2 regions of the Paenibacillus sp. FSL H7-0943 genome follow, and region 1 is predicted to be linked to the other one. Evidence: a T-box and tRNA genes for the amino acid it is inferred to sense, from the RefSeq annotation. Region 1 holds a T-box; the other holds one or more tRNA genes.
What was found. A T-box is a leader RNA that pairs with one kind of tRNA and senses whether it is charged. The one in region 1 lies ahead of argS (arginine--tRNA ligase), so its partner is inferred to be a tRNA-Arg.
Positions count from the first base shown of each region.

Region 1 (4,399 bases):
TCGCTCCGGTAGCACCCGTTGCTCCATCCGCTCCGGTTGCACCAGTCGCCCCAGTCTCTCCTGCTCCAGTCGCTCCCGTTGCTCCGTCTGCTCCCGTTGCTCCTGTTGCACCTGTAGCTCCATCTGCTCCTGTTGCCCCAGTCTCTCCTGCTCCGGTCGCCCCGGTTGCTCCGTCTGCTCCCGTTGCACCCGTTGCTCCATCCGCTCCGGTTGCACCAGTCACTCCATCTGCACCTGTTGCACCTGTTGCCCCAGTCTCTCCTGCTCCAGTCGCTCCCGTTGCTCCGTCTGCTCCCGTTGCTCCTGTTGCCTCTGCTCCGGCTCCATCTGCTCCTGTTGCCCCAGTCTCTCCTGCTCCGCTCCGGTTGCTCCCACTCCATCTGCACCTGTTGCACCTGTCTGCTCCCCCGGTTGCTCCGTGCTCCCGTTGCACCCGTTGCTCCATCCGCTCCGGTTGCACCAGTCACTCCATCTGCACCTGTTGCACCTGTTGCCCCTGTCTCTCCTGCTCCGGTCGCCCCGGTTGCTCCGTCTGCTCCCGTTGCACCTGTAGCTCCATCTGCTCCTGTTGCCCCAGTCTCTCCTGCTCCAGTCGCTCCCGTTGCTCCGTCTGCTCCCGTTGCTCCTGTTGCACCTGTAGCTCCATCTGCTCCTGTTGCCCCAGTCTCTCCTGCTCCGGTCGCTCCGGTAGCACCCGTTGCTCCATCCGCTCCGGTTGCACCAGTCGCCCCCGTTGCACCATCTTCGTTTGCTCCTGTAGCTCCAGTCTCTCCTGCTCCGGTCGCTCCCGTTGCACCCGTTGCTCCATCGGCTCCTGTTGCACCTGTAGCTCCATCGGCTCCTGTAGCTCCAGTCTCTCCTGCTCCGGTCGCTCCAGTTACTCCATCCGCTCCGGTTGCACCAGTTGCACCTGTAGCTCCATCGGCACCTGTTGCCCCAGTCTCTCCTGCTCCAGTCGCTCCAGTCGCTCCAGTTGCTCCATCCGCTCCCGTTGCACCAGTCGCCCCAGTCACTCCATCTGCACCAGTAGCTCCAGTCTCTCCTGCGCCGCCGGTCGCTCCCGTTGCTCCTGTTGCTCCATCCGCTCCCGTTGCACCAGTCGCCCCGGTCGCGCCGGTCGCGCCAGTTATTCCTTGCGTTACACCAAGCAATTCTGCATGTACAAGTCGATGGGCAGTCACAATCTGGCCAACGCTATTTTTTCCCCATACTGAGATTTGAATCGGATCATCTACCAGACTTGTAGTTGTAAAAATAAATTCGAACGCATCAAAATCGCCATAATAATCACGTGTTATAACTTCATTAGGTGCTACATTTATCAGCTCGCTTACATATAAAGTTCTTGTCCCATCCATATAGTATCCTTGAACAAGAGCCATTGATGAATCAATGTCACTTCGGTTATCAATTTTGACAGTAACATGCTGAGTAGGTCTTACACCCCCTACCATACTATTGTCTATCGGTCCGGTAGATAAATAACTCAATTTCTCATCACTCCTTTAACGTTAACTGTGTCACAAAAATAATTATTAAATTAATACTGCCTGCTTCTCCCACGCAACTATGCGATGAGGATCTACCAATGCCCCCGAGTTCTGTTTTCCCCAGACTGAAATCCCAACCTCTGCTTCAACTGCTTCTAATGTTGTAAACACAAATTCAAATGCGTCCAAGTCGGCAAAATAGTTCTTAGTTAAAACTTGATTAGGTGCTAGATTTACTGTTTCATTCACATACATCGTTCTTGATCCGTTAAGAAGGAAACCTTGAATAACTAGATTATAAGGATTAAGAGAATCCCGATTAACTACTTTTACGGTTACCAGTTGCGACGGTCTGACCCCTAGGATCGGGCTGTTATCTATAGGTCCAGTAGAAAAAATAGCCATGTTTTATTCACTCCTCCCTTCCACTACAAATTGAAAGATTAGTGGCTCCGTATAGTAATATTCCTTGGCTTGAGTTAGCGTGTGGACTGTTGTGCAAAGGAACAGCTAGTCCTATAACAAGACATCCTTCTTTTTCCAAATTTATAATCTACTAAACTGATAATCTAACAACAAAGAGCAACCAAGATTGTTAAGAAGCTAACCACTATTGCTTTTTATGAAATATTAGGTATACTGGTAAAAATTAATTAAGCATCGATGAGCGGGAGAGTAGTTAACGAGATCTAGTCCTCAGCGAGCCGGGAGAGTGTAAGCCGGTACAGATCCCTTTAATGAAGCGCACCCGTGAGATGGACTTCTGAACCTTAGTAGGAAGTCCCGGCTGAAGGCCGTTATCCCGTAAGGTGGCTGAACAACTTGTTCAGCAACGAGAGTGGTACCGCGAGCGCTAAAGCCCTCGTCTCTTTTGAGACGAGGGCTTTTTTGTATTTTCAAAGGAGGGTATACCATGTTAAATCAAATCATCAAAGACGGAATCGAGCACAGTGTACAACGTGTATTCAATACGTTAGGAGCTGACTATCCAGAGGATATTGCCATTCTGATCGAACAGCCAGCAAATCTAGAACATGGTGATTATTCATGCAATATTGCTATGCAGCTAGCCAAAACTCTACGTAAATCCCCAATGGTCATAGCAGAATTAGTGAAAGCAGAGCTTCAATTCCAAGGGCGCTTCGCCGGTCTTTTACAAAAAGTTGAAGTCGCTGCTCCCGGATTTATCAATTTGTATATGAATTGGCAAAGCTGGGCTGAACATTCCTTTGAACTGCCTGCCAGCACTGGCGAAAAAGTCATCATCGAGCACACTTCTATCAACCCCAACAAAGCTGCTCACGTAGGTCATCTAAGAAACGCCTGTATCGGCGATACTCTAGTCAAAATTATGAAAAGAACTGGGTATAACGTAGAGGTTCATAACTACATTGATGATCTCGGCAATCAGCTGGCGGATACAGTTGTTGGATTATTAAATATACCTTTAGAAGGGAAACACCAACGTTTCGGTGATTTTTGCTGGGATCTTTATGCCAAAGTGAACAAAGAATATGCGCTGAACCCTGAGATGACACACAAGCGCACAGATATACTTCACTCCCTTGAACTAGGGGGCGGTAACGAAGCCTGGCTGGGCAACCTTGTAGCTGAACGCATCGTTAGAGAGCATGTAGAGGAAATGAAACATTTTGGGATTTATTATGATTTGCTGGTATGGGAGAGCAGTATTTTAAAAGAGGGATTTTGGGCAGCCGCAGCTGAGCTACTGAAGCAGACAGCCGTTTTTGTACAAGAGACTGACGGTAAACTCGCAGGCTGCTGGGTGCTGAAGCAAGGAACAGAGGCTAACATTGGAGCGGATTCAGAGGAGCATCAGCTCGATAAGGTGCTGGTGCGTTCGAATGGGATTTTAACGTATACAGCCAAAGATATTGCCTATCATCTCTGGAAATTTGGTCTTTTGACCAAAGATTTCTCCTATAGCGAATTCTCGTCCGGTTTATGGACAACTGGATTAACTGGAACCCAAGAATCTTATGGGCAGGCGGACAGAGTCATCAATGTGATCGATTACAGACAGGAATATCCACAACAGATGGTTAAGCAAGCCTTAGGGGCACTAGGTTATAACGAGCAAGCAGACAAACTCCATCATGTGAGCTATGGTGTTGTATCTCTTAGTCCCGCTTCGGCGGCCGAGCTGGGTATAGATATTTCAGAAGGCAAATCTTCTTATGCTATGTCCGGACGTCAGGGAATCGGGATTAAGGTAAGCGATCTGGTGGAGCTTATGGAACAGAACATTGAGCACTCACGTTCCGATAAAGACGGCCTCTCCAGCCGATTGATTGCCACTGCTGCGATTCGCTACTATCTGCTGCGGTTTAATTTAGGAACGGAAATCGTGTTTGATTTCAAACAGGCTACCGAAATATCCGGCAATACCGGAGTTTATCTGATGTATACTTTTGCGCGTGCGACAAGCGTTTTGAGTAAAGCTACGATCCCAATCCTTACAGCTGCCGCACAGCTTCAGTTCCCTTCCGAATTGGAAAAAGCAGAGCTTGCGCTGCTAAGACAGCTAAGCCTCTGGCCCGAGATATTACATTCAGCAAGTATAGAGTTAACGCCAAATACGCTCTGCACTTACGCACATACCTTAGCTACACTGTTCAACAACTTCTATTCTGCATGTCCGATTCTAAAAGGCGATCCAGCTACGATCGAATTCCGCCTCTGGCTCACTTCAAGATTCAAGGACATCTTGGGAGATGTGCTCGAAGTGCTTGGGTTACCGACACCGAGCCGAATGTAAAAAACACAAAAAAAGCAATCTCCGCGCTTAACGCGGAGATTGCCCTTCTATATATATGTTACTTATAAATCTCTATCACATTTCCAGCTTCCGTGCTGAGACGATCAAAGTCCGCACGTTTGATGCGAAC
Region 1 covers NZ_CP150148.1:5,581,110-5,585,508, forward strand. Annotated here, with positions in the region: gene NSQ55_RS24460 (hypothetical protein) at 1-1,490, opposite strand, end outside; gene NSQ55_RS24465 (hypothetical protein) at 1,536-1,895, opposite strand; T-box leader at 2,145-2,363, shown strand; gene argS (arginine--tRNA ligase) at 2,404-4,269, shown strand; gene NSQ55_RS24475 (cellobiose phosphorylase) at 4,328-4,399, opposite strand, start outside.

Region 2 (4,399 bases), 2.3 Mb from region 1:
GCCCGTAGATGGGAAAGGTCCTCTTTTTGCTAATTAGCTGAAAACATAATAAATGATGACAATCACAACGCCCAGCGTGGAGACAATGGATAGACATGAAAAAAACGTGTTCCAGTTATTGCCTTTCATTTGTCTTATACACGACCAGTATAGTGGTTCTTTGGTGCTCTGCCCCATCACGTGATGATTTAACTACCGAACCGTAACAGATATTCACAATCTGTTCCTCCCGTAGTCCTGCCAGGAACTCATTAGCTTTATTCTCTGCATAAGAATTATCAGCATCTACAAACTCTTTAACTTGAATCATCCTGATCTCCTCCTTTAATAAATTAAGTAGTTATTTTATAGTTCTGGAATCTATATGTGAACTCAACGAAATGTACATGGCGTATCACTCCCCAGGTAACAATTAATGTAAAAATATCTTCAAAATACAGTATAGGCATTTCGCAGTTTTCTACGAAATGCCTATGCATCAGCCTATCATAGCACCCAAGTATGTAATAGTCAAAGGTTTTCATTACAATATTTAGAAGGTTTTAATTCCCCTTTTAAAATGGATTGGATTTACAAATAGAAGCTGGTATACTGATCAGAAGGTCTCCATTGGGGGACCTCTATTTGTATAGGAGGGATTTTAAGATGGCAACACACCATAACAGGTTTACAAGGAATGTGCTACTTAGAGGGGGTGAAATCTACTATGAACCATAGTCTTATCTATGAAGGCTCACGGACACAGCTGCTTCAGCAGCTTATCTATTTTGATGAGGAAAAAATCGCATTTCTAAATCAGTACTTTCCGGTACGGAGCAAGGATAGAAGCAACGCTGAAACGCTGTTATCCCGTTATTGCTCCGAGCTGGAACAATTACTAACTGAGTTCAATGGTGAAGATTTAAATTCACAGGTCTTTATCGGAAGTCAGCTGCAGCTTCGTTACTTGGACGATAATACTACAGATATCTATACCATCGTATTTCCTAACCAAGCAGAACCTAACAATAACAAGATTTCTATGTTGTCACCTATAGGCATGCAGCTGCTGCTGGCTGAGCTCGGCAGTACTTGTCAGCTAGCGATTCCTTCAGGTCAACTAGAGGTGAAGATCGAAAGCATTAAGTTCGTGAATAATGGTGAAGTAGGCGTTCTTATATAAGGACGATCCCTTATATACCCGCTACAGCAGCGTCCCTTTCCAGATATTAAGGAGGAGGACGCTGTTCTATTATTTAAGCCTCAAACCTTCTTCCAGCTTATTAACTGACTTCTGGATCCTTGCTGCTCTGGTTTCCGGTCTTTTCGCCCCTTCGATCCAGCTCACATATTCCTTCCGATAGGAATAAGCCAAGCTGTTATAATACACCTCTGCCTGCTCATTGCTGCTTAGTGCGTCCAGAAAATCTTCTGGAGCCTCTATCTCTCGCAATTGATGATCTTGTTCCATTGTCACCCGTACTATATCTCCAGGTTGAGCATGGGCTAAGTCTCGCAGTTCTTTTTTCACGACCATAAAATGTTTCCCATTACCATGCGGCATGAGTGTTCCTTTATAGGGAATGTCATTCAGGCTTCCTTTAACTTGTATCCTTGATTTAGTTTCATATATTTGTTCAGCGTCAAAAGGAACCGTAAGATATGTCCAACTCCCATTCGTATCTGGTCTGACTAACCTTGCTTCAAATTCAAACATTGGCCCCTCCTCAAATAAAATCTCTAGTTCCTATTGTATCCATACGTGCTTAACTATACAAAAAAACACCCGCCTAATACCGGCAGGTGTTTCTCTTTATAAGCGGGTGATGGGAATCGAACCCACGCTATCAGCTTGGAAGGCTGAAGTTCTACCATTGAACTACACCCGCAAAGGTATAAAATCGGGATGACACGATTTGAACATGCGACCCCCTGGTCCCAAACCAGGTGCTCTACCAAGCTGAGCTACATCCCGTTAACAATACTATAACTGCTTAGTAATAAAAATGGCGCGCCCTGAGAGATTCGAACTCCCGGCCTTTTGATTCGTAGTCAAACGCTCTATCCAGCTGAGCTAAGGGCGCAAAATCTATATGGAGCGGACGACGGGAATCGAACCCGCGACCCTCGCCTTGGCAAGGCGATGCTCTACCGCTGAGCCACGTCCGCAAAAACATGGTGCGCGTGAAGGGACTCGAACCCCCACGTCGTGAAACGCCAGATCCTAAGTCTGGTGCGTCTGCCAATTCCGCCACACGCGCACACTTTAAAGAAAATGGTGAGCCATGAAGGACTCGAACCTTCGACACCCTGATTAAAAGTCAGGTGCTCTACCAACTGAGCTAATGGCTCTCATAAATGGCTGGGGATATAGGATTTGAACCTATGCATGACGGAGTCAAAGTCCGTTGCCTTACCGCTTGGCTAATCCCCAATAATAATTAACTAAATGGCGGAACCGACGGGATTCGAACCCGCGATCTCCTGCGTGACAGGCAGGCATGTTAGGCCAACTACACCACGGTTCCATAGACATAATGCATAAGTGTAAATTGGTTGCGGGGGCAGGATTTGAACCTGCGGCCTTCGGGTTATGAGCCCGACGAGCTACCGGGCTGCTCCACCCCGCGTCATTAATTAGTATATACTATTCATTTTCACCATACCAGCTTATCCCTAAACATAATGTATAAGAGTAAATTGGTTGCGGGGGCAGGACTTGAACCTGCGACCTTCGGGTTATGAGCCCGACGAGCTACCGGGCTGCTCCACCCCGCGTCAGTGAAAAAAATATGGTGGAGGCTGAGGGGATCGAACCCCCGACCCTCTGCTTGTAAGGCAGATGCTCTCCCAGCTGAGCTAAGCCTCCATGATATGACCCGTATGGGATTCGAACCCATGTTACCTCCGTGAAAGGGAGGTGTCTTAACCCCTTGACCAACGGGCCATGCTAATAATTTTATGGCGGAGAGAGAGGGATTCGAACCCTCGAGACGCTTGTGGCGCCTACACGATTTCCAATCGTGCTCCTTCGGCCAAACTCGGACACCTCTCCATAAATGGCTCCCCGAACAGGACTCGAACCTGTGACAACTCGATTAACAGTCGAGTGCTCTACCAACTGAGCTATCAGGGAATATGGTGGGCCTTAGTGGACTCGAACCACCGACCTCACCCTTATCAGGGGTGCGCTCTAACCAGCTGAGCTAAAGGCCCTTCTAAGACATATTAATATTAAGGGCAAAAAAAATACCACGGGTAATGTGGTTGTCCGCTTGGCGGCGTCCTACTCTCCCAGGACCCTTCGGTCCAAGTACCATCGGCGCTGGAGGGCTTAACGGTCGTGTTCGGGATGGGTACGTGTGGAACCCCTCCGCTATCGCCACCAAACGGGCATTTACAGCGTAAATGCTCAGGCTTGATGCCTGAAAACTGAATCCGAAACGAATCTGCATTCTAAGTATAGGATAAGCCCTCGACCGATTAGTATTGGTCAGCTCCATGCATTGCTGCACTTCCACCTCCAACCTATCTACCTCGTCGTCTTCAAGGGGTCTTACTAATTGGGAAATCTCATCTTGAGGGGGGCTTCACGCTTAGATGCTTTCAGCGCTTATCCCGTCCGTACGTAGCTACCCAGCCATGCTCCTGGCGGAACAACTGGTGCACCAGCGGTACGTCCATCCCGGTCCTCTCGTACTAAGGACAGCTCCTCTCAAATTTCCTGCGCCCACGACAGATAGGGACCGAACTGTCTCACGACGTTCTGAACCCAGCTCGCGTACCGCTTTAATGGGCGAACAGCCCAACCCTTGGGACCTACTTCAGCCCCAGGATGCGATGAGCCGACATCGAGGTGCCAAACCTCCCCGTCGATGTGGACTCTTGGGGGAGATAAGCCTGTTATCCCCAGGGTAGCTTTTATCCGTTGAGCGATGGCCCTTCCATGCGGTACCACCGGATCACTAAGTCCGACTTTCGTCCCTGCTCGACTTGTAGGTCTCGCAGTCAAGCTCCCTTATGCCTTTGCACTCTGCGAATGATTTCCAACCATTCTGAGGGAACCTTGGAACGCCTCCGTTACTCTTTAGGAGGCGACCGCCCCAGTCAAACTGCCCGCCTGACACGGTCCCCGTACCCGGTAAGGGCACTAGGTTAGAACCTAGATACGATCAGGGTGGTATCCCAACGGCGCCTCCACCGAAGCTTGCGCTCCGATTTCTACGGCTCCCACCTATCCTGTACAGATCGTACCCAAATTCAATATCAAGCTGCAGTAAAGCTCCATGGGGTCTTTCCGTCTTGTCGCGGGTAACCTGCATCTTCACAGGTATTAAAATTTCACCGGATCTCTCGTTGAGACAGCGCCCAAGTCGTTACGCCATTCGTGCGGGTCAGAATTTACCTGACAAGGAATTTC
Region 2 covers NZ_CP150148.1:990,315-994,713, reverse strand. Annotated here, with positions in the region: gene NSQ55_RS04340 (sporulation protein Cse60) at 116-310, opposite strand; gene NSQ55_RS04335 (GreA/GreB family elongation factor) at 707-1,162, shown strand; gene NSQ55_RS04330 (YdeI/OmpD-associated family protein) at 1,232-1,696, opposite strand; tRNA gene NSQ55_RS04325 (tRNA-Gly) at 1,798-1,868, opposite strand; tRNA gene NSQ55_RS04320 (tRNA-Pro) at 1,881-1,954, opposite strand; tRNA gene NSQ55_RS04315 (tRNA-Arg) at 1,987-2,063, opposite strand; tRNA gene NSQ55_RS04310 (tRNA-Gly) at 2,074-2,148, opposite strand; tRNA gene NSQ55_RS04305 (tRNA-Leu) at 2,156-2,240, opposite strand; tRNA gene NSQ55_RS04300 (tRNA-Lys) at 2,256-2,331, opposite strand; tRNA gene NSQ55_RS04295 (tRNA-Gln) at 2,339-2,413, opposite strand; tRNA gene NSQ55_RS04290 (tRNA-Asp) at 2,430-2,507, opposite strand; tRNA gene NSQ55_RS04285 (tRNA-Met) at 2,533-2,609, opposite strand; tRNA gene NSQ55_RS04280 (tRNA-Met) at 2,681-2,757, opposite strand; tRNA gene NSQ55_RS04275 (tRNA-Val) at 2,773-2,848, opposite strand; tRNA gene NSQ55_RS04270 (tRNA-Glu) at 2,855-2,926, opposite strand; tRNA gene NSQ55_RS04265 (tRNA-Ser) at 2,942-3,034, opposite strand; tRNA gene NSQ55_RS04260 (tRNA-Asn) at 3,040-3,115, opposite strand; tRNA gene NSQ55_RS04255 (tRNA-Ile) at 3,119-3,195, opposite strand; rRNA gene rrf (5S ribosomal RNA) at 3,253-3,369, opposite strand; rRNA gene NSQ55_RS04245 (23S ribosomal RNA) at 3,443-4,399, opposite strand, start outside.
Region 2: it has a tRNA-Arg gene. The T-box ahead of argS (arginine--tRNA ligase) is inferred to sense a tRNA for this amino acid. The anticodon was not compared.